2 regions of the Ureibacillus endophyticus genome follow, and region 2 is predicted to be linked to the other one. Evidence: riboswitches for the same ligand, from Rfam matches in the RefSeq annotation. Region 2 holds a riboswitch; the other holds the start of a gene.
The links. Region 2 has a riboswitch for glycine ahead of gcvT (glycine cleavage system aminomethyltransferase GcvT). Riboswitches for the same ligand answer to the same signal wherever they lie in the genome.

Region 1: it holds a riboswitch for glycine, as region 2 does, so the genes downstream of both, NKR20_RS05665 (amino acid permease) here and gcvT (glycine cleavage system aminomethyltransferase GcvT) in region 2, are expected to answer to the same signal.

The regions. Positions count from the first base shown of each region.
Region 1 covers NZ_JAMYWW010000001.1:1,161,533-1,172,290, reverse strand. Annotated here, with positions in the region: gene deoB (phosphopentomutase) at 1-819, opposite strand, end outside; gene xerD (site-specific tyrosine recombinase XerD) at 914-1,816, opposite strand; gene NKR20_RS05700 (hypothetical protein) at 1,921-2,184, opposite strand; gene NKR20_RS05695 (hypothetical protein) at 2,425-2,571, shown strand; gene fur (ferric iron uptake transcriptional regulator) at 2,618-3,073, opposite strand; gene NKR20_RS05685 (hypothetical protein) at 3,172-3,687, opposite strand; gene NKR20_RS05680 (NUDIX domain-containing protein) at 3,823-4,365, opposite strand; gene NKR20_RS05675 (aldo/keto reductase) at 4,448-5,338, shown strand; gene NKR20_RS05670 (VanZ family protein) at 5,335-5,823, shown strand; glycine riboswitch at 6,052-6,127, shown strand; gene NKR20_RS05665 (amino acid permease) at 6,264-7,607, shown strand; gene NKR20_RS05660 (YqkE family protein) at 7,741-7,977, opposite strand; gene NKR20_RS05655 (alpha/beta hydrolase) at 8,170-9,117, shown strand; one part of gene NKR20_RS05650 (IS3 family transposase) at 9,684-9,930, shown strand; one part of gene NKR20_RS05650 (IS3 family transposase) at 9,930-10,758, shown strand, end outside.
Region 2 covers NZ_JAMYWW010000001.1:2,191,955-2,202,712, forward strand. Annotated here, with positions in the region: gene gcvPA (aminomethyl-transferring glycine dehydrogenase subunit GcvPA) at 1-712, opposite strand, end outside; gene gcvT (glycine cleavage system aminomethyltransferase GcvT) at 730-1,836, opposite strand; glycine riboswitch at 2,170-2,262, opposite strand; gene NKR20_RS10765 (shikimate kinase) at 2,392-2,904, opposite strand; gene NKR20_RS10770 (hypothetical protein) at 2,936-3,109, opposite strand; gene comGF (competence type IV pilus minor pilin ComGF) at 3,102-3,566, opposite strand; gene NKR20_RS10780 (hypothetical protein) at 3,536-3,853, opposite strand; gene NKR20_RS10785 (type II secretion system protein) at 3,840-4,268, opposite strand; gene comGC (competence type IV pilus major pilin ComGC) at 4,280-4,609, opposite strand; gene comGB (competence type IV pilus assembly protein ComGB) at 4,628-5,698, opposite strand; gene comGA (competence type IV pilus ATPase ComGA) at 5,676-6,689, opposite strand; gene NKR20_RS10805 (helix-turn-helix transcriptional regulator) at 6,983-7,696, shown strand; gene NKR20_RS10810 (DUF2626 family protein) at 7,811-8,053, shown strand; gene NKR20_RS10815 (MBL fold metallo-hydrolase) at 8,142-8,786, opposite strand; gene NKR20_RS10820 (DUF2759 domain-containing protein) at 8,952-9,131, shown strand; gene NKR20_RS10825 (LTA synthase family protein) at 9,227-10,758, opposite strand, start outside.

The sequences.
Region 1 (10,758 bases), 1.0 Mb from region 2:
ATCTTGTTTTACCACTTCAGCAAATTTATCCATTCCATCATCATTATTTTTTGTTCGGATTGCATCTGTTATGCCTTCACCGTTGAAAATATCAGAAATTTTACCAATAGCAATTACGTCAAGTCCTGCATCCTTTAATTCATTCATCGTTGTTCGTCCAAATGGTTTTAAGGCATAGTCGTGACGATTGGATGTTCGTGTAAAGTTACCAGGCGTTCCGATAAATGGACGTGCAATTACACGACCCACTAAAAATTCAGGGTCTAACGTTAGTTCACGAGCAATTTCACATATTTTATATAGTTCATCTAAAGGAACAATTTCTTCGTGGGCTGCAATTTGTAACACTGGATCTGCAGATGTATAGACGATAATAGCACCTGTTTCCATATGTTCTTTACCTAGTTCATCAATAATAGCAGTACCACTTGCAGGTTTATTCCCAATTACTTTTCGACCGATTTTTTCTTCTAACTTTTGGATTAATTCTTGAGGGAATCCTTCAGGGTACACTTTAAACGGTTTGTCGATATTTAGACCCATAATCTCCCAATGCCCCGTCATTGTATCTTTCCCGACAGACGCTTCTTGCATCATGCCGTAAAACGCTTTTGGTTGCTCAGCTTTTGCAATTCCTTTTAATTCACGAATATTCGATAAACCAAGAGATTCCATATTCGGCATTGTTAAACCGTTCATTTTTTCTGCAATATGACCTAATGTGTCTGAACCTTCATCTCCAAAGTTTGCTGCATCAGGCGCTTCTCCAATGCCTACTGAATCCATTACTACTACATGTATTTTTTTAAAGGGTTTCATCATTTCGTCCTCCTCTTACAACGTTTATATTACCTAATTTGGCAAAAGAAATAAAGGTCAGACATCCGACAGACAATATTTTTTATGCATTATCTTAAGCTCTCGGATGAAATTGCTTATACACTTCGGATAATCTCGTCTTACTAATATGTGTATAAATTTGAGTTGTTGAGATGTCTGCATGTCCTAACATTTCTTGCACTGCTCGCAAATCCGCACCATTTTCGATTAAATGCGTGGCAAAGCTATGTCTCAAAGTATGGGGTGTAATTTCTTTTTTGATATTTGCATTTGTTGCATGCTCTTTTAAGAGTTTCCAACAACCTTGTCGAGTTAAACGTTTTCCTCGCTGATTTATAAAAAATGCATCGGTTTTTGGATATTTACCTTGCAATTTATTCCGCGCAATTTGTAGATATTGATCACACGCTCGAATTGCACCTTTTCCAAGAGGCACAATTCTTTCTTTTCCCCCTTTTCCGTAAACGCGAACAAATCCCATCGTTAAATGGACATCCTCTAGGTTTAGTCCAATACATTCACTTATACGCATCCCTGTACCGTATAAAATTTCGAGCATTGCTACATCTCTAATGCCTTGTGGTTTATCACGGTTTGGTGTAGAAATTAAAGCATCAATTTCTTGGATGGATAAAACTTTTGGTAGTTTTTGTTCAATTTGAGGCATTTCTAAGTGTACAGTCGGGTCTTGCTCTGTCACTTTTTCGCGTAATAAAAATTGATGAAATGAGCGGATTGAGGAAATGTGACGAGCTATTGTACGTGCAGAAATTCCCTGATTCCGTAAGTTTTCTAAATGGATTAATATATGTGTTCTTTCTACGTGATTTAAACTTGATAGTCCCTGTTCTTTATTTAAATGATTTATATAATTCTCTAAATCTCGTCGATAGGAAGATAGTGTGTTAGTTGATAATTGTCGTTCAACTTGCAAAAAGTGAAGATAATCGTTTAGTGGATCTGTAAAATTTCTCATTTGGACAGGCCCCATTTCTATTTGCTACTTTTTATTTATTCTACCATGTAATGTCTAAAAACAAAAAAATCCCCTAGCGCAATAGGCACTAGGGGAAGTACTATTTACAGGTGACAATTAGGGCAATCTTTACATTTTGATGTGACACTATCTATTTTACAAAGAAGCTGGTAAATCTCTAAATCTAAGTTTAATAATTGATCCGTAAATTGATTTAGTAATGTTAATTCTGCATCACTTTTCCTTAGAACACTGTTTGTTATTTCCCCAAGCTTCACAATTAATTCTAATCGTTGTTCGTTTGTTTCAAGTAATCGTTTTTTAATGTCATGAATATCTAATTCCTTTTCGTAACTTGCTCTAACCAACCTGAATTCCCCCTTAAATTTAACAAAAATCCCCATCAATATAGTTATTACTGAAAATAAGTAACAATACATTAGTATTAAAGATATTATGGGGAGGTTCTAATTTATGCGTTCTAGCCACAATTGTGGAAAAATCGCCACAGATTCTGATGAATTATAGAATGCAGTTCCCCAGCAATTGATGGAGAAGATAACTTTCCATTTGCTCATCTTGTGAAAAGGAAATAAATAATGATAGGTATGCAGATTTTCAAATTCTATTCGTTGGATGAAGGTACTTGGCATTATGAGCGGGAAAAACGATATGTCTTTCAGTTAGTTGATGGTGTTCTAAAAATCGCAAACATTGAGGATACAAAAACTGTTTCAAAAACAAAGTTAGATTAAAAGTGAAAAGGTGTACTTAAGTCACTATCTTAGGTACACCTTTTAATTATTTTTCTTCATTTTGTTGGTCATGGCAACGATGACAAATTCCGTGGAATGTTAATCGGTGGTCTTTAATTATAAAGTTCCAACGTTTTTCTACGATAACTTCAACGTCATCTAGTAAGTCTTCTTGAATTTCGTCAACAGCACCACATTCGATACAAACAAGATGGTGGTGGAAATGCTTTGCCCCTTCTTGTCGTAAATCATAACGGGACACGCCATCACCGAAGTTAATTTTGTCAACAATCTTTAATTCTGTTAATAATTCTAATGTACGGTATACTGTCGCAAGACCGATTTCTGGTGCTTTATCTTTTACAAGTAAGTAAACGTCCTCTGCACTTAAATGGTCTTCTTCATGTTCTAATAGCACTGCAACTGTCGCTTCACGCTGCGGCGTCAGTTTGTAGCCAGCACTATGTAATTGCTTTTTTATTCGATCAATACGGCTTTCCATAAGACGCCCTCCTAAACTCATCTCATTATACCAAATGAGTGAAAGCTATTACAAGAGAGGGATACTTTATTAATAAAAACTTCAAAGCTTTCATGTCATTAGCTTGGAATAATATAAGTAATGACTAAATTTTCACCGATACAAATAATGGATATTGCAATAATTAGTGTAACAAAAAGCCTTTGGGAGAAGAAAAATTTTCGGTTATTGCCAACTTTCTTTGATGCATATACGGAACAAAGAAGGAAAAGTAGAATGCAATAAAGAAATTGAAAAGGAAACCACCATACACTATAAACTAATAGTGATTCTTGTTGAGTTAATAGAAATACAGAACTAAATCCAAAAAAAGTAGCTTTAACTGCTACGACAAAACGTGCTAACACATGAAAATAAGGATGAGTCGTGAAAAATAATACTAGGACTATCCAAGGTATAAGGGGAAAAACTGTATTCCATATGGTGATTTTTTCTAATTCCAAAACTCTCGGATCTATATATTTAATTAACTCCATTGCCTTGTCCAGGGGAAATAACTGAAAACAAACGACACCGCTTACAAAGCTAATTGCTAGAATCACTGCAAATTGGATTACTAGAGTGGAACGATACATAAGCATTCTCCTTTCGTTGTTACCATCTTATGCTCGTCCTCTATCAATATACCCTCCAATTTTCAATCCATTCTATCAAATTTACTTTTTTAAGAGTTTATAAACTAAAAAAACTTGCCTATTGCTTAAGGCAAGTTATGATTTATTTAATTTCATCCAAAGCACTGCAAACGCTGTTTTTGCATCATAAATGCGACCGTCTTTCACCATTTCTTCTGCTTCTTCTACAGATACTTGCATTAGTTCAACAAATTCGTCTTCATCAAGCTCTGCCTTTTCTACAATTTCAAATAATTGCTCCGCTACAAAAAGGTGTATTACTTCATCCGCAAATCCAGGCGATGTTGCAAAGGTTTGAAGATAACTTAATTTGTGACAGCCGTACCCTGTTTCTTCTTCTAGTTCTCTTCGTGCAGTGACTTCAGGTGCTTCTCCTGGTTCAAGTTTCCCCGCAGGAATTTCGATAATCGATCTTTCCAATGCTTTCCTGTATTGTTCGACAAGAATTAATTTTCCTTCATCCGTAATTGCAATAACCGCCACTGCCCCTGGATGATTTACGATTTCTCGTTTAGATTGATTACCATTTGGAAGTAGAACATCATCAACTTTTAATGAGATTACTTTCCCATTAAAGATTTGATTAGAACTTATCGTTTTCTCTTCAAATTTTTTCATTAAGATTCCTCGCTTGTCGTGTTCATTACATTCATTGTACCATTGTAGTTAGAAATTTGTATGGCAGAAAGGCGTGTAATAAATGAAAAAAAGAGCTCTTGGGAATAGCTCTATTGAAATCACCGAATTAAGTTTAGGTTGTATGTCTTTACCAACTACTATTGAAGATGCGAAACCAGTGATCTATTCTGCCATTGATTATGGTATTAATTATTTTGATACGGCAGACCTGTATGATCATGGGATGAACGAAGAAATTGTCGGTGAACTTTTAAAACCACACCGTAATGAAATTGTACTTGCTACAAAGGTTGGAAACAGATGGAATACAGGAGAAAATGGATGGAGTTGGGATCCTTCCCCTTCTCACATTGAAAACGGATTAAAGGAAAGCTTACGTCGATTAAAAACAGATTATATTGATGTTTATCAATTACACGGCGGAACAATTAACGACCCCTGGGATGACATTATTGAAACATTTGAACGACTAAAGGATCAAGGGTATATTCGCGAATATGGTATATCTTCTATACGTCCAAATGTGTTTACATCATTTTTGAAGAACAGTAATGCCATTTCAAATATGATGCAATATAACATATTAGATCGCCGCGCTGAGGAATGGTTTGAACAAATTGCTTCTGCAGGTACCTCAGTCGTGACAAGAGGTTCCATTGCGAAAGGCATTCTTACAAGTGATTGGAAAAATAGAATACAAAATTATATGAGTTATTCTAGTGAAGAACTACAACAAGTTATCCAATCTTTAGAATCTCATTACGAAGATATACATGCTCTTGCATTTGCGTTTAATTTGAAACATCCTGTAGTTGCATCAACAGTAATAGGAGCCCGCAATAAAGAACAACTTGAACAAAATATCAAGGCATACGAAAAAGCACAAGGTATAACAGACTTATCCTACATTGATCAAATTACAAAGAAAGATGTTTATACCGATCACAGATGAAAAAGTATATTTTCCTCATCATTTCAGTCCTAATCGTATTATTTATGGTTTCCAGTATGTCTTATGAACAGCAAACGATTGTACCATCTTTGCAAGTTTTGTTGAAGGACGAGCCATTCTATGATTTTCTAAGTAAATTCGAATTTTATTATTGGGGTAGAACGATTTCAGTTGAAACTCGTGGCTATTATTACTTTATTGAATTTTTAGTAAGAAAAGGACTACATTTTGTCGGTTATGGATTTGTCGGATTATTGTTCTATTTATTCTATCGCAAGTTCAAGTTAAAACTCGCGATTATTTATGCAATTGCTTCAACATTTTTAGTTGCTTCCCTAGACGAATTTCGCCAAACTTTTGTCGCAGGAAGAACTGGAATTTTTCAAGATGTATTATTAGATACAGCAGGTGCCATTACTTTCTTATTTCTATTTAAAGTCATTTATTCAATTAGATATTTGTTTAAAACTAGTGAAGAAAAATAATTTGCTCCCCCTCTGATGGGGAGTTTTTTGTATTTTTCAAAACTTTTTTATCCTCATTCTAGCTATATCACACAGCAATTTTCTACATAAATATATTAAAATTCATATGTCCATGTCGTATTTCTAGTTATATAGCATTGAAATAAACAAAATAGATTGATATTATTGAACACAACATTTGGAAGTAAATTAAATAACCGCGATGAACGCTATGGGGTAACTATAGCCGGAGCAATTTCTGGAGAGAACGCATTTGCGTCGCCGAAGGGTTCACAATCTCAGGCAAAAGGACAGAAAAGTAACAAGTATAAGAAGTAATACTATTTTGTTTTACTATTTTTATATATTTTATTTGTTATTTTTTATGTCTAATGAGATGGGATATCCTATCTCATTTTTTTATTTTCTATGGAATATGGTAATAAAAAGGAGGCATTCTTGTGGCACAGCAAGAATTAAAACGTGACTTAAAAAATCGTCATGTCCAATTAATCGCAATAGGTGGGACAATTGGGACAGGCTTATTTTTAGGTTCTGGGGCAGCCATTGAAAAAGCTGGTCCTTCAATTATTTTCGTTTATTTAATTATTGGTATTGCATTATTTTTTGTCATGAGAGCATTAGGAGAACTATTATTATCGAACACTCGCTATCAATCGTTTAATGATTTTGCCGTTGATTATATCGGTCCTTGGGCAGGATATGTTACAGGATGGACTTATTGGTTTTGCTGGATTATGACAGCAATGGCCGATATTATTGCTGTCGGAATGTACGTACAATATTGGTTTGACATTCCGCAATGGATTCCAGCCCTTGTATGTTTAGTTATTCTACTATTTTTCAATCTACTGACTGTAAAATTATTTGGTGAATTAGAATTTTGGTTTGCAATCATTAAAGTAATAACAATTGTTGCTTTAATTGTTGTGGGAATTGTCATGTTAGTTATTGGCTTTGAAACAAACACCGGTACTGTTTCAGTAAGTAATCTTTGGTCACACGGTGGTCTCTTCCCGAATGGCATTACTGGATTTTTATTCGCCTTCCAAATGGTTGTATTTTCCTTTGTAGGAGTTGAAATTGTTGGTGTGTCCGCAGCTGAAACTTCTGATCCAAAGAAGAACATCCCATCTGCCATTAACAAAATTCCAATGCGTATTTTGTTATTTTACATTGGAGCCATCTTTGTCATTTTATGTATAAATCCTTGGACAAGTCTAAGTGCAGAAAACAGTCCTTTTGTACAAGTATTTAGTTTAGTCGGAATTCCAGTAGCAGCTGGGATTATCAATTTCGTTGTTCTCACTTCTGCAGCTTCTGCATGTAATAGCGGACTATTTTCAACGAGTAGAATTATGTTCAACTTAAGTAAAAATAACCAAGGTGCAAAATCTTTAGGTAAATTAAATGGAAACTCTGTACCAAGCAACGCTCTTCTAGTTTCAACGGTTGTTGTATCAATTGGTGGATTATTAAGTTATGTGATTCCAGATTCTGCATTCAGTGTTGTAACAACAATTAGTGCCATTTGTTTTATTTGGGTATGGGCTATTATTTTAATATCACATATACGTTATACAAGAAAACGACCTGATTTACATAAAAAATCAACGTTTAAAGCTCCATTAACACCATTTATCAATTATGTTGTATTGCTATTATTTTTAGCAATTTTAGTTATTATGTTTATTTCTGAGGATACGAGATCTGCATTATTACTTACACCAGTTTGGTTTATACTATTGTTGTTTACTTATGGAATGAGAAAAAGCGCTAAGTAATCTTGATTACTTAGCGCTTTTTTCTTTTGACGGGATTATTTTTGATTTTGGCGGAATTTTCCCGTAGTTTGGCGGGATAATTCACTATTTTGGCAGAATTATCGTTCAATTTGACGGGAATATTTGCAAACAATTAAAATTTCGAACCTTTGTCTCCGTACTTTTCTAATAACTCTTCAAAGCTCATATTTTTCTCACGTTGTTTTCGTTCAAATGCTAGTTTTGCTTGACGCTCTTCTTCTTTTGCTTGCTCTTCTGCAACTAGGCTTTGTTTCGCAGCTTTTAATTTTGCTAACACATCAGCATTTAGTTGATCTTTTAATGTTACAGAATCATCTTTATTAACCGTTTGTTTTTGTTTCTTTGCCATTTTCTTCACCTACTCAAAATAAAGTCACTTTTAGTTTAACATTTTTTAGCCAAATTTCACGAAAGAACTCTCTAATATAAAGAACCTATTAAAGTATATTTGCGTAAAATAATAATAACCATTCATGTATTAATACACTCGTATGAAGTGAATAGGAATATTCAATACTATGTAGGAATCGAGGTGTTTTTAATGAAACGAAAAAAAGTATTATGGCTATCTAGTATTATTACTACTCTCTCTGCTATCACTACTGGTTTTGGATTTATGGTGACGAATCGTTTAATGTATATAAAAAAGAAAGATGATCATTTCATTTACGATCGTGAATTAAAAGCACAACGTTTTGATGAAAATTGGTTTAACAATTGTCCGAAAGAAGAATTAAGCATTGATTCTCCAAACGGATATCCAATAAAAGGGATTTTCTTTAAACCCATTAATACAAACAATACCATTATTATCTGTCACGGTGTAACGGAAAATAAAATTAATTCCGTTCGATATGCACGTATGTTTGAACGTCTAGGATTCAATTCTTTTGTATTTGATCATCGCCGACATGGTGAATCAGGTGGAAAGACAACAAGCTATGGATATTATGAAAAGTTCGATCTTGCAGCTGTTGTAAAAACTGTAAAAACTCTTATTGGTAATGATGCGATACTTGGTATTCACGGTGAATCAATGGGTGCAGCAAGTATGATTTTATATGCGGGATTAGTTGAAGATGGTGCAGACTTTTATATAGCAGATTGTGGTTTCTCTAATTTTTCCGAACTGATTGCTCAAATTGTGAAAAAGGAAACCATTTTACGAACAAAACTGCCAATTCATTTAGCAGACTTTTTCTTAAGATTGCGGGACGGTTATTCATTAAAAAGCATTACACCAAAAGAAGCAGTAAAAAGTATCCAAGCTCCAATGTTGTTTATTCATAGCATGGAAGATGATTTTATCTTACCGTACATGACAAAAGAAATGTACGAAGAAAAAAGCGAACCGAAAATGTTAAAGCTTTTTGAAAAAGGTGCTCATGCCCAAAGCTTTAATCAAAACCCACAAGAATATGAAGAGGTTGTATCGGAGTTTTTACAAAATTATGTACTCGTCAAAGAGTTGGAAAAGGAAATATCATAGTAAGGAGTGCTCATCGTGATGTGTAGCACTCTTTTTTGTTGTATATATGAATAAAACTTTCTGCTGATTTTCCACAATTTATATCTATCGATAATTTGAATACTATTTTTTTCTGAAATCCCCATCAAAATTTATATTCATTGAGGGGATGAATACATTTTCTGCTGTAATCTTCTTCAAATTTTGTATTCATTGTGGGGATGAATACATTTTCCGCTGTAATCCTCATCAATTTTTGTATTCATTGTGGGGATGAATACATTTTCTGCTGAGATCTTCATCAATTTTTGTATTCATTGTGGGGATGAATACATTTTCCGCTGTAATCCTCATCAATTTTTGTATTCATTGTGGGGATGAATACATTTTCTGCTGAGATCTTCATCAATTTTTGTATTCATTGAGGGGATGAATACATTTTCTGCTGTAATCCTCATCAATTTTTGTATTCATTGAGGGGATGAATACATTTTCTGCTGAGATCTTCATGGATAGGCTACACTAAGTTAGACAGAATAAATGAGGGGTTGTAAACTTAGACTACTAACTTAAGGGAGCGTGCTTTTATGACACGTCAACGTCGAACATTTACACCTGAATTTAAACTGCAAATGGTGAAGCTTTATGAAAACGGAAAGTCTCGTGCAGATATTGTACGAGAGTATGATCTAACGGCTTCAGCTTTGGATAAATGGATCAAAAATCATCAAGCAACTGGCTCTTTCGCTGCAAAAGATAATCGAACAGAAGAAGAAACAGAGCTTGACCGCTTACGCAAAGAAAATCAACGCTTACTAATGGAAAACGACATTTTAAAGCAAGCGGCGCTGATCATGGGACGAAAATAAATGTGATTCGTAATAACGCTCACAAGTATTCGGTATCAGCAATGTGTGCCGTCCTCGATATTAAAAGAAGTACGTATTATTACCATGCGGACCTTTCTGGTGAGCGTGCAAGAAAAGCGGAAGATGCGGCACTTTCTAAGGATATTGAACGCATTTTCAAAGCCAGCCGTAATAACTATGGCACACGTAAAATCAAAAAAGAACTGACGAAATTGGCCGAGCCAAAACAAGTTTCAAGACGTCGAATTGGTCGTTTGATGAGCGAAATGGGACTCGTTTCAAACTACACAGTGGCACAATTTAAGCCGCATAAATCGAGCAGCAATGAAGCACCCATTAAAAACGAATTACAACGTGAATTCAATCAGGTTGAGGAGTTAGCTGTCGTAGTGAGCGATTTAACATACGTCCGTGTCGGCAAAAAATGGCACTATGTATGCTTATTTGTCGACCTTTTCAATCGAGAAATTATTGGACATAGTGCAGGTGAAAATAAAACAGCAGACCTTGTCTATAAAGCACTCGCAAGCGTCCAAGCCAATCTGAATGATGTACAAATGTTTCATACCGATCGAGGAAAAGAATTCGATAACCAATTGATTTCAGAAGCACTCGAAACGTTTGGCATTCAGCGTTCATTAAGCATGAAGGGTTGCCCTTACGATAACGCCGTGGCCGAAGCGACATTTAAGGTATTTAAAACCGAATTCGCAAACCAAGTCCACTTCGCTTCCCTTGAACAGCTCGCTCTTGAACTTGATGATTACGTACACTGGTTTAACAACATCCGTAT
Region 2 (10,758 bases):
TGAATAATCCTTTCACATCATGAGTTAATTCACCAATCGTCTTAATATCTTCAATTTGACCGAAGAAGTTAGGATATTGAACTAATACTGCTGCAGTCTGGTCGTCTAGTAGACCTTTCAACGCTTCGATATCCGTTACACCATCTTTTGATGGAACTGTAACGACTTCAATTGATTGACCATATGCATATGTAGCAACAACGTCTCTATATTCTGGGTGAATTGCATCAGATACTAAGAGTTTTTTACGGCGTGTATGACCAGCAGCAAGCATACCTGCTTCTGCTAAAGATGTACCACCATCGTACATAGAAGAGTTCGCTAAATCCATTCCAGTAAGCTCTGCAATCATAGTTTGGAATTCAAAGATAGCTTGTAGCTCACCTTGTGAAATTTCTGGTTGATATGGTGTATAAGCTGTATAAAATTCTGAACGAGAAATTACATGATCTACGATAATCGGTTTGTAATGGTTATAGATACCAGCACCTAAGAACGATACATGAGATTCTGTATCACTATTTTTTGATGCTAATTGCTTTAACTCTTTAAGAAGAGCAGATTCTGACTTTGCCTCTGGAATATTATATAACCCTTTAAAGCGAACACTTTCTGGAATATCCGAAAATAGTTCATCTACACTTTGTACACCAATTGTCTCTAACATTTCTTTTTGATCTGTTTCCGTCATTGGAAGATAACGATGTGCCATGGAATTACCCTCTTTTCCTATTTTTTTGAACGTTTATAAAAAGGTGTAGCAACCGTTTTAGCTTTTACCTTTTTATTACGAATTTCGATTTCTAACTCTGTATCTAATTCTGTGAATTTTGAGTCAATTAAAGCTAAACCGATATTGCGTTTCGTTAAAGGAGATTGAGTACCAGTTGTTACCTCTCCAATTTCTACGCCGTCTTTAAATACTTTATAACCATGTCGAGGAATACCTTTATCAATCATTTCAACCCCAACAATCTTGCGTTTTAATCCAGCTTCTTTTTGAGCAATAAGAGCTTCTTTCCCGATAAAGTCACTTTCTTTTTGTAGTTTCACAACGAAACCAATTCCTGCTTCAAGTGGTGAAATATCTTGAGATAACTCTTGACCATATAGTGGTAGACAAGCCTCAAATCGTAATGTATCTCGTGCACCTAACCCAGCTGGAACAACACCTTTATCTTTTCCAACTTCTAAGATTTTTGTCCAAAGTTTTACAATGGCAGCTGGTTCCCCATATAGTTCGAAACCATCTTCACCTGTGTAACCTGTGCGAGAAACTAAAACTTTCTGACCTGCTACATCAACATCATTAATAAATTTGAAAGATTTAATTTCAGATAAATTTGTTTCTGTTAATTGTTGTAATACTTCTTCAGCAAGTGGTCCTTGAAGTGCAATTTGAGCATATTCGTTGGATTTGTTTGTTACTGTTACATCACCTTCAATGTGACGCTTCATCCATTCAAAATCTTTTTCAATATTTGCTGCATTTACGCATAATAAATATTTATTTTCTTGCAAGTAATAAACAAGAAGGTCGTCAACTACACCACCATTTTCATAGCACATTGCATTGTACTGAGCTCCACCAAACGGTATTTTTGAAATATCATTGGATAATAATTTTTGTAAGTAAGTAGTAGCATCTTTACCTTCAACAAAAATTTCACCCATATGTGAAACATCAAATAATCCAGCACGGTTTCTTACAGCATCATGCTCTTCTTTAATAGATGAAAATTGTACAGGTAACTCCCATCCACCAAAATCAATCGTTTTACCGCCATATTTTGCATACTCTTCAAAAAGCGGAGTTCTTTTTAACTGGTTTGACATGCGATTTCCTCCTCATTACATTACATAAAAACAAGCAAATTCATTTATACAATACATTAACATTAAGATTCGGGATTTTCTGCAATAATTATAGGAATATAACTAAAAAAGGACAGAAGAATCCCTTTAATCTTTTAGGATTCCTCTGTCCTTGCACCTGAAAGTTACACCAGAACAATCGACTATAGATCATGTCTGATTATTCGGCTTTCCCCTTTGGTGGCTATTTTTACGCTACTCGATATTACGTACATTCCAAAAAAGTTTTAGCAACTTTTTAGACGAGTACACATTCAAAAAATGTATTTGATAAAATAGCACTCTCCAGAGATGCGTCCTGTACGAGTCTTTTTGCCTGAGAGATTCATAGTTAACACTACTTGCTCCTTCGGCGACGCTCTTCACGTTCTCTCCCCGTACAATCATCCGCGCAATATTCATAATTTAATGTACAATATACTGCTCTTAGCCATATCCTAACATTAAATTAAATAGAAAGGCAATCTTTTTTTAAAATAGTCATAAAAACGAACAATTTTATTATTTTTTTATCTATTATTCGCCTTTTAATCTTCTAACTTGGAAGCCAATATATTCAACAATTTGTCTTAATGTACGTCCTCCAGTTAAAACGCGGATATGACCTGCTTCACGGTAAAATTTTCTTCTGGAATAATATAATTGTTCTAACTCAGTTTTTGTAGAACGTTGTACAATAGGGCGATTTTTGTCATTTTTTATCCGTACATATATATCTTCGAAGGTTGCATCTAAAAAAAACACTAGACCACTTCGTCTCATCAGTCTACGGTTTTCTTCTTTCATCGCGACTCCACCACCAGTTGCGATAATACACGCCTCGTCCCGAAAATTTCGTAAAAATTCTGTCTCTAAATTTCTGAAATAAGCCTCCCCATATTTTTCAAATATTTCTGGAATTGTCATTCCTTGTTGCCGAACTATTTCGTGATCCATGTCGTAATATGGCATCTTTAAAAAATAGCTTAATCTTCTACCGATAGCACTTTTGCCACACCCCATGAAGCCAACCAAATATATTTTCCGCATGATATCACCTTCTTTACTACGCAAACTGTTACTACTTACTACCAATTTCCTCTAGTAGGTTTATCGTAGCACGAACATTGGCGAATTCCAATGAATTATATATTTTTATTTGTGATTCGTAAGAAAAAACAAAATATGTCGCAAAAAATGTCGTTAAAAGTAGTAATGATATTGCAAGTAAATAGCTTCCTCCTCTATTATTCATTACGTATTTGTACAAAAAATTCTCGCTCCTTTACTGCTCCACTTTGAAATTCAACATAAACGGTAATATAGTTGCCATTTAAACGAAAAGAAGAATTCTTTATCCCCATTAATAGAGGAATATAACCTAGATAATTTTTTTGCATTCGAATGATATCCTGATATTGATCAACTACAACTATTTCGTTGGAGTTAACATAACTAATTTGAATAGTCTTTGCACGCGTATTTGACTGTTCAATATGCTTAACGTTCGATAAATATTGTTCAAAGTCATTTACGAATAACTCCCATGCAACATGATCATTATTTGTTATTGAATCGTTCATCTGATTTAGCCAACTGTAAATGAAAATAAGAAGGTGAATAAACAATGCGAACACAATAAAACTAAATAATGCTTCAATCAAAGTAAACCCACTAGAATTTAATCGATTTCTCCAATTTCGTTGATACATTTCGTCCTTTCTCCATGTAAATTGGTAAAATGCACGCATATTTTAGAATCTTCATAATTCCATCGATAAACATTACTTTCTATATTCATTACTCCACTATTACTTCCTTCATTTAATATCTTCTTAGCTGCTTCGTATGCAGTGATAGATGCATGTAATTCCATTTTTTTATTAATTAGGGTGCTATACATCTGATAAGAAAGCGGTATTAGTGTACCTGTGATTATTAAAATAATAACGATTGTCAGAAGACTTTCGACAAGTGTTATCCCCTTACAGTTCAGCAAGCTTCATCCGCCCTTTATGAATATTTATAATGATTTGTTTTTCTCCTAAAGGCGTTATAAACTTTAATTTTCCAAAGTCATTTATCTCTCCATTGAAAATCCGAATCAATTTTACGGTACTAAAGGGAGAAAATTCGATATTTGCTGGATAAGGTCTATCTATAATACGCTGTCCACTTCTATCGTAATATGCATAATACGATTGTTTATCATTAAATTCGATTGTAATTACCCTGCCTTGTTCTATGGTAAGTGCTTGTATCGTTTGGATATCAAATTGTACTTGTTGAATAAAACTCTCTACTTTTTGCTTTTCTGCAAATTTATTTGAGAATTGCAGTACGATTGAACTAATAATCGTTAAAATAAATAAAACTAGTAACATTTCTAATAGCGTATATCCTCTGCTATCCAATGTTATCCTTTTCACGAGCCATCACTAACATTTGAAGCACTATTAACTACTACACTACCATCCTCTTGAATATTTACAGGATCACCATTAGGACATGTCGTTTCGTTTTCTTTTAAATATTTTTCATCTACAAGTTGTTCTATGGTTGTGGGAAATGTTTTATGGTCAATTTTGTAAGCTTCAACTTGGCCTTGTACCATGTTGACATAGGCATCACAACCCTTTTCATCGATGGTTGCAAAATGTTTTGTAACATTTGGTATGGTTACTAAAATTAGTACAGAAATAATCAGCAATACTATTAACATTTCGATGAGGGTAAAACCTTTTGAATTTTTCATCATGAATTGTCACCTCAATTAAAGTATTTCAATGATTTCATACATTGGTAGTAACACACTTAAATATGCTGCGATAATACAGATTGCAATGATGATAAATAACAATGGCTGTACAACAGCTATACCTGTTTTAATAATATTTTGAAGTTTCTCATCTAGTAAATCACAATAAATAAGCAATTCTCTTCCAAGATGTCCGTTTTTTTCTCCGTGTTTAATAAACTCCTCGAATTTCGGAAAAAACCAAGCAATAACGGAAACACAGTGAGAGAGAGAATCACCATAAATAATATGTTTCTCAATTTCCGATGAAACGTAAGCTAATAACTTATTAAATTGTTGCTGTTGTAATATATTTAATGCTTGTTGTAAAGAAAAACCGCTGACCAATAGACTTCCTAAACCTCTACATAATTCTCTAGTCAGAAGTAATTTATAAAAATAGTTTACAACTGGGATTTTTAAAAACAGTATTAATCTTTGTTGAACAGTTTGTCTTTTAAAATACAATGAACATATAAACAACCCAAAAGTTATTAAAAGTATAGATAAAAATAAAACATCAGGTAAACGAAGTAATATATTTGATAACCCAATATTTGATGTTTGTTCATCTGTTCTTGAGTGAATAATCCCCTGAATATTCGGTAGAAAGTACGTCCTAAATGAAATAAAAACACACGTTAAAACGACGAATAATAATAAGGGATAACTTAAAAGTTTTATTAACTTCTTTTGCATTTTCTCATTGAATTCCATTTGAATAGCGATATTCTTTAGTGCCCTCGCCATATCCCCATTTTCTTCTGCAATTTTTATTGCAATTAAATAGTATTGGGGAATTGAAAAACATCTTAAAATACTAGCTACGTCTTCCCCACTTCGTAGTCTTTCATGAATAGTAGTATTCCAGTAATCAATTTTCTCTGTATGAAATGGGAGTAGCATTGTAATAGAATCCGAAAATGTGTAACCTTCCTCTAAAAGAGTACTTAATCTTAATAAAAACGTAGGAATTTGTTTTATTTTCCCTTTGTTTTTCATAGACATATATCTATCTTTGATATCAAGATATTGTTGTAGGAACATGATTTTGATTCACCTCTAACTTAGAGAGTTGATAGCTTATAGTTTCATTTTTCGGTAGACGATATTCGTCCCCGCGCATGGTTGAATATATTGCCTCAACTAAGTTAAACTCACTTAATATCTCGTAAATTGCTTTTCTTTCATCGGTATCAACCTGAACTAAACATTGCGCAACGATTCCAATTATCGCTTGTCTCATTTCTTCAAGGGAAATATCTAAATCCATCAGACGATATAAACAATTCACCGTATCTTTAGAATGAACAGTTGATAACACAAGATGACCTGTAAGTGCGGCTTCAATTGCAACCTTTGCAGTTTCTTTATCGCGTATTTCACCAATCATAATGACATCAGGGGAATGACGAAGAATTGCTTTTAAACCAGAAGCATATGTTACCCCAGCTCTCTCATTTACTTGAATTTGTAATAATTGAGTTTGATTACTTTCAACAGGATCTTCTAAAGAAATAACCTGTCTAGCAAGTGTTTCACTACAATAATTAATTAGCGAGTAAAGTGATGTAGTTTTTCCAGATCCAGTAGCCCCGCAAAACAGAAGGAGTCCTTGTCTATTTGAAACAAGTTGAATGAGTTTATCAGCAGCATTTGGAAATAAACAAAGTGAAGTAATAGGATGACGAGAGTTTTGAAGCAAAAGACGTATAACAAGACTTTCTTTACGATAAACAGAGGGTAATGTCGATACTCGGAACGAATAAATATTTTCTTCTATATTTTTTTGGAAAGATCCACTTTGGGGTTTTCGCTTTTCACTAATATCGAGTGATGATAAAAATTTAAAAAATGATATCATTCGATCCCCAAGCTCAAACGGTATATTCCCTGCCGGAAATAGCTTTCCGTATTTTCTAAAATGGATTTTGTAATATTCAGTTGTGGGTAATATATGTAAATCAGAAGCTCCAAAATGGATTGCTCTTACCAATAACTGAATACTTTTGTTTTCTACTACCGATTCAATGTCCATCGTTAACACCTCTTCAAAGTAGAATTTTTATCGACCGCAAATTGTTAAAGACAGTATATAATGGCTAAAAATAATAGAAAAGGGATTTTCTCAACAAAAAAATTTGATAGTATTTTCAACTACCAAATGTAATTTTTCATTTAAATTTAATCCATTCTATTAATTAAATAAGGTAAAAGAATATTTTGAAAAATTTACAAGTATTGAAAAATAATTTCATTCCCTCTATCATTTCCACTATATAAAAGATAAAATTGTAATATAAATAAAAAATTTCGTAGAGAGGTGATTTGATGATTCATCCTTTAAAAGTAACGAGCACTTTAGCAGACGAAACTCGATATCAAATATATGAATACATGCTACAAGAGAAAAAGCCGTTTACAGTTCAGGATATCGCAGACCAATTTAAAATTCATCCAAACGTTGCTCGACTCCATTTAACAAAGTTATCTGAAATAAATGTTATTACAGCAGATTTTGTTAAATCAGGCAAAGGTGGACGTCCAGGAAGAGTTTATAAGGCAAATGAGGAAGGTATCGTCTTAAGCTTCCCAAAACGGGATGAAAGCCAATTATTAAAATGGTCTCTTCAATTAATCGATAAATTGGGTCCAAGTGCTTTAGAAACAGCCCAAGAAATTAGTTATCAAGATGGATTTGAGTATATTAGTAAAAAACTTCAAACGGAACAAAAAATAAAACAAATTATCGGTTTCGATGAAAAGGTAAATATACTAACTCAAGCTGCAGCTATGATTGGTTATGTGCCAGAAATAGTAGAAACAAGTACTGGAAAAATAATAAAATTCTCAGTTTATAATTGTCCGTTTAATAATCAATTATCTACAAATAATAATATTGTATGTAAACTACATGAATCCTATTTAAGAGGACAAGTAGATGCTTTATTCTCACAAAACGAATTTGTCCAATTTAAAAATATGGTTAGCGATTGTGATTTTTGCCAGTATTCAATAAATGTTCCTGATACGGTAAAAATATAATAATCCATCTGTTTGTCACAAACTAAATAGAAGTAGCGGTTTACATTAAGCTTTCTAATCATTTATAATAAGAAATGAGATTATTGTGTCGTATGGCAAAAGGAGGGATTCTTCATGAGTAATATGTATAAAGTGTTAGCTTTCTGGACAGGTATATTTGCCGTAATGTTCTATTTAGGTGATATGTACGAGGTTTCGCTATTATTCGTTGGTAATACGGTATTATTCTTATTATTAGGCTTTTTAAACCTAACAGAGCGCATGTACATGTACATTTTCGGAGCTTATTTAACAATTTTCTTCGCTGGATTCACGTACTATACTACATTTATCCACGTACCTGGTGCAGGTCATTAATAAATGACATCGGCTGATATTTTCAGTCGGTGTTTTTTTAATATATAAAAGAAAAAATGAGTACCAAAAACTAGGCACTCATTTTTAATCAGAATCCATTTAAAAAAGGATTCATATCCATTTCAGCTCCAGGAGTTGTATAAGATCCATGACCAGGGTAAATAATAAAATCCTCGGGTAATACAAGAAGCTTTTCATGAATCGATTTTAGTAAAACTTCTAAGGAACCACCAATTAGATCTGTTCTTCCAATACTACGTTCAAATAATGTATCGCCTACAATTGCAAAACCAGCATCTTCAAAAATGTATGAAACACTTCCCGGCGAATGACCTGGAGTAAAGACAGCTTTAAATGTAAAATCCTCAATTGTAAAGGTTTGTTCTTTTTTGATAATATGCTCTTCATTTGGTGGAGCAACAATATAATTCGGTAATTCAGCATATTTGCCAGAGCCATTTTTCATAGGATCTGCAAGCCAACTTACCTCATTCGCATGTATATATAGAGGAAGATCATAGGCTTCTCTTAGCGCATCTACTGCTCCAATATGGTCAAAATGTGCATGTGTTAGAAATATTGCTTTTGGTTTTAATTGGTTGGACCGGATTGTTTTAATAATTTTTGAAGCTTCTTCACCCGGATCAAAAATCAAACAATCTTTCTGTTTATTACTAACTATATAGCAGTTTGTTTGTACAGGGCCTAAACTAAAAACTTTTACATTCAACATTGTTTTCACCTCTTCAATATTATACATGTGTAAGAAGAAAATTACATTGTTTGTTCATATTTATCTTGGATTAGTTCTCGACAAAATAGAGCCTGTGATTTACAATAAAGAAGGAATATTGTTTATCGACATTCATTTTCTAATGTCGAAAGGAGTGTCTTATTAATGAACTTATTAATGGTTATTTTCGCTTTAGTAGCAATCTTTGCAGTAGTAAATATATTCCAAGGTATTAAAGAGAAAAATGTATTGGCTATCATTTTCAGCCTAGCTACTGCAGCAATTTTTGGTTGGTTTGTAATCATGACTGTTTTAAATCAAGGTTATCCACCAAAATTACACTAATACTTATGAAAAAACGAGATATCATCATGATATCTCGTTTTTTCAATTTATTAAATCAAAAAACTGGTGTAGCGATAGTTGCTACACCGTTTTTATTAATTGACAACATCTTGTTTTAAATTACCTGTCTCCGAATCATAGAAGCGAAGTAAATCGCCATTTATAATCGCATCCGAATATTCTAATTCTGTCGTTGCGCGATCGATATATGGTTGACATGCTTCAATACCAATATCAGTTCCCGTATTACGATCGTAACAAACTTCACCAGCATATACTAACTCATTTGTAACAAAACGTCCGTCACGGAAAATAACAAAGTCTTCATGTTCTTCTGAGAAAATATCAGCACCTAACTGCATGTCATTTGAAGTTTCAATACCTAACAAGTGTAAAATTGTAGGTCTTAAATCAATTTGACCGGCTGTTTTATTAATCTCGCCCCCATCTCCAGAGCCTGGAATATGGATATATAGTGGCACCGACTGAAGTAAGGCGCTATCATATGCTGTAATTTCTTCTTTATCTAAGTACATTGCCATTGCTTTGTTATGATTTTCTGAAATACCATAATGGTCTCCATACATTACAATAATTGAGTTTTCATATAGACCTTTTTCTTTTAGTTCTTCAAAGAAAACTTTAACAGCTTCATCTAAATAGCGTACTGTTTGGAAATAACGATTTAAAGTGCCTGAATTAGAATCATATTCAGGAATCATTATATCTTCTGGATCTAAATAGAACGGATAGTGGTTCGTTAATGTAATTAAACGAGAATAAAATGGCTGTTGCATCTGAGTCATTAGTTCTGTCGATTGTTCAAAGAATGGAATATCTTTTAATCCCCAGTTTACAGAATTTTCATCCGTTACCTCATAGGAGTTGATATCATAAAATTTATCAATATTTAATGATTTATAAATCATATCACGATTCCAGAACGATGAATTATTTGAGTGCATTACATTAGTAAAGTAGCCATTTTCACCCAATTTTTCTGCCATTGAGTTATACGTATTTCCGCCGTGTGTAAAGAATACTGCACCGCGACCTAGACCGAATAAAGAATTCTCAACGATAAATTCCGAATCCGATGTCTTACCTAATCCAGTTTGATGATAAAAATCATTGAAATAATAAGTATCTTTATCATTTGTTAAAGAATTTAAAAACGGTGTTACCACTTCACCATTCATTTCATTATTAATAACAAAACTTTGTAATGATTCTAGCGAAACAAGAATTAAGTTTCGACCAGCATACTTGCCAAACATTTCATCATTAACAGCAGCTTGGTTTGCTTGCACATAGTTATCCACTTCAACAAGTTCACTACCGTCTGCTAATGCGCGTTGGGCACTCGACTTTGATTGTACATAAATATCGTATAAATGGTAGTTATACGTACCGATGTTTTTCACAAGTAATTCACGGTCAAAAGCACGTGTTAATAATTGTGGACGTTCTGTTTCAGCTAATCCTAAATTTAAGAATAATACTGCCATTGCTAGCACAAAATAAGCACGTCGGAATTCTTTACGAATTGTTAATTGACCTTGTAATTTCGGAACAAACTTAATAGCTATAATTAAAATAATAACATCGATGAAATAAAGTATATCCA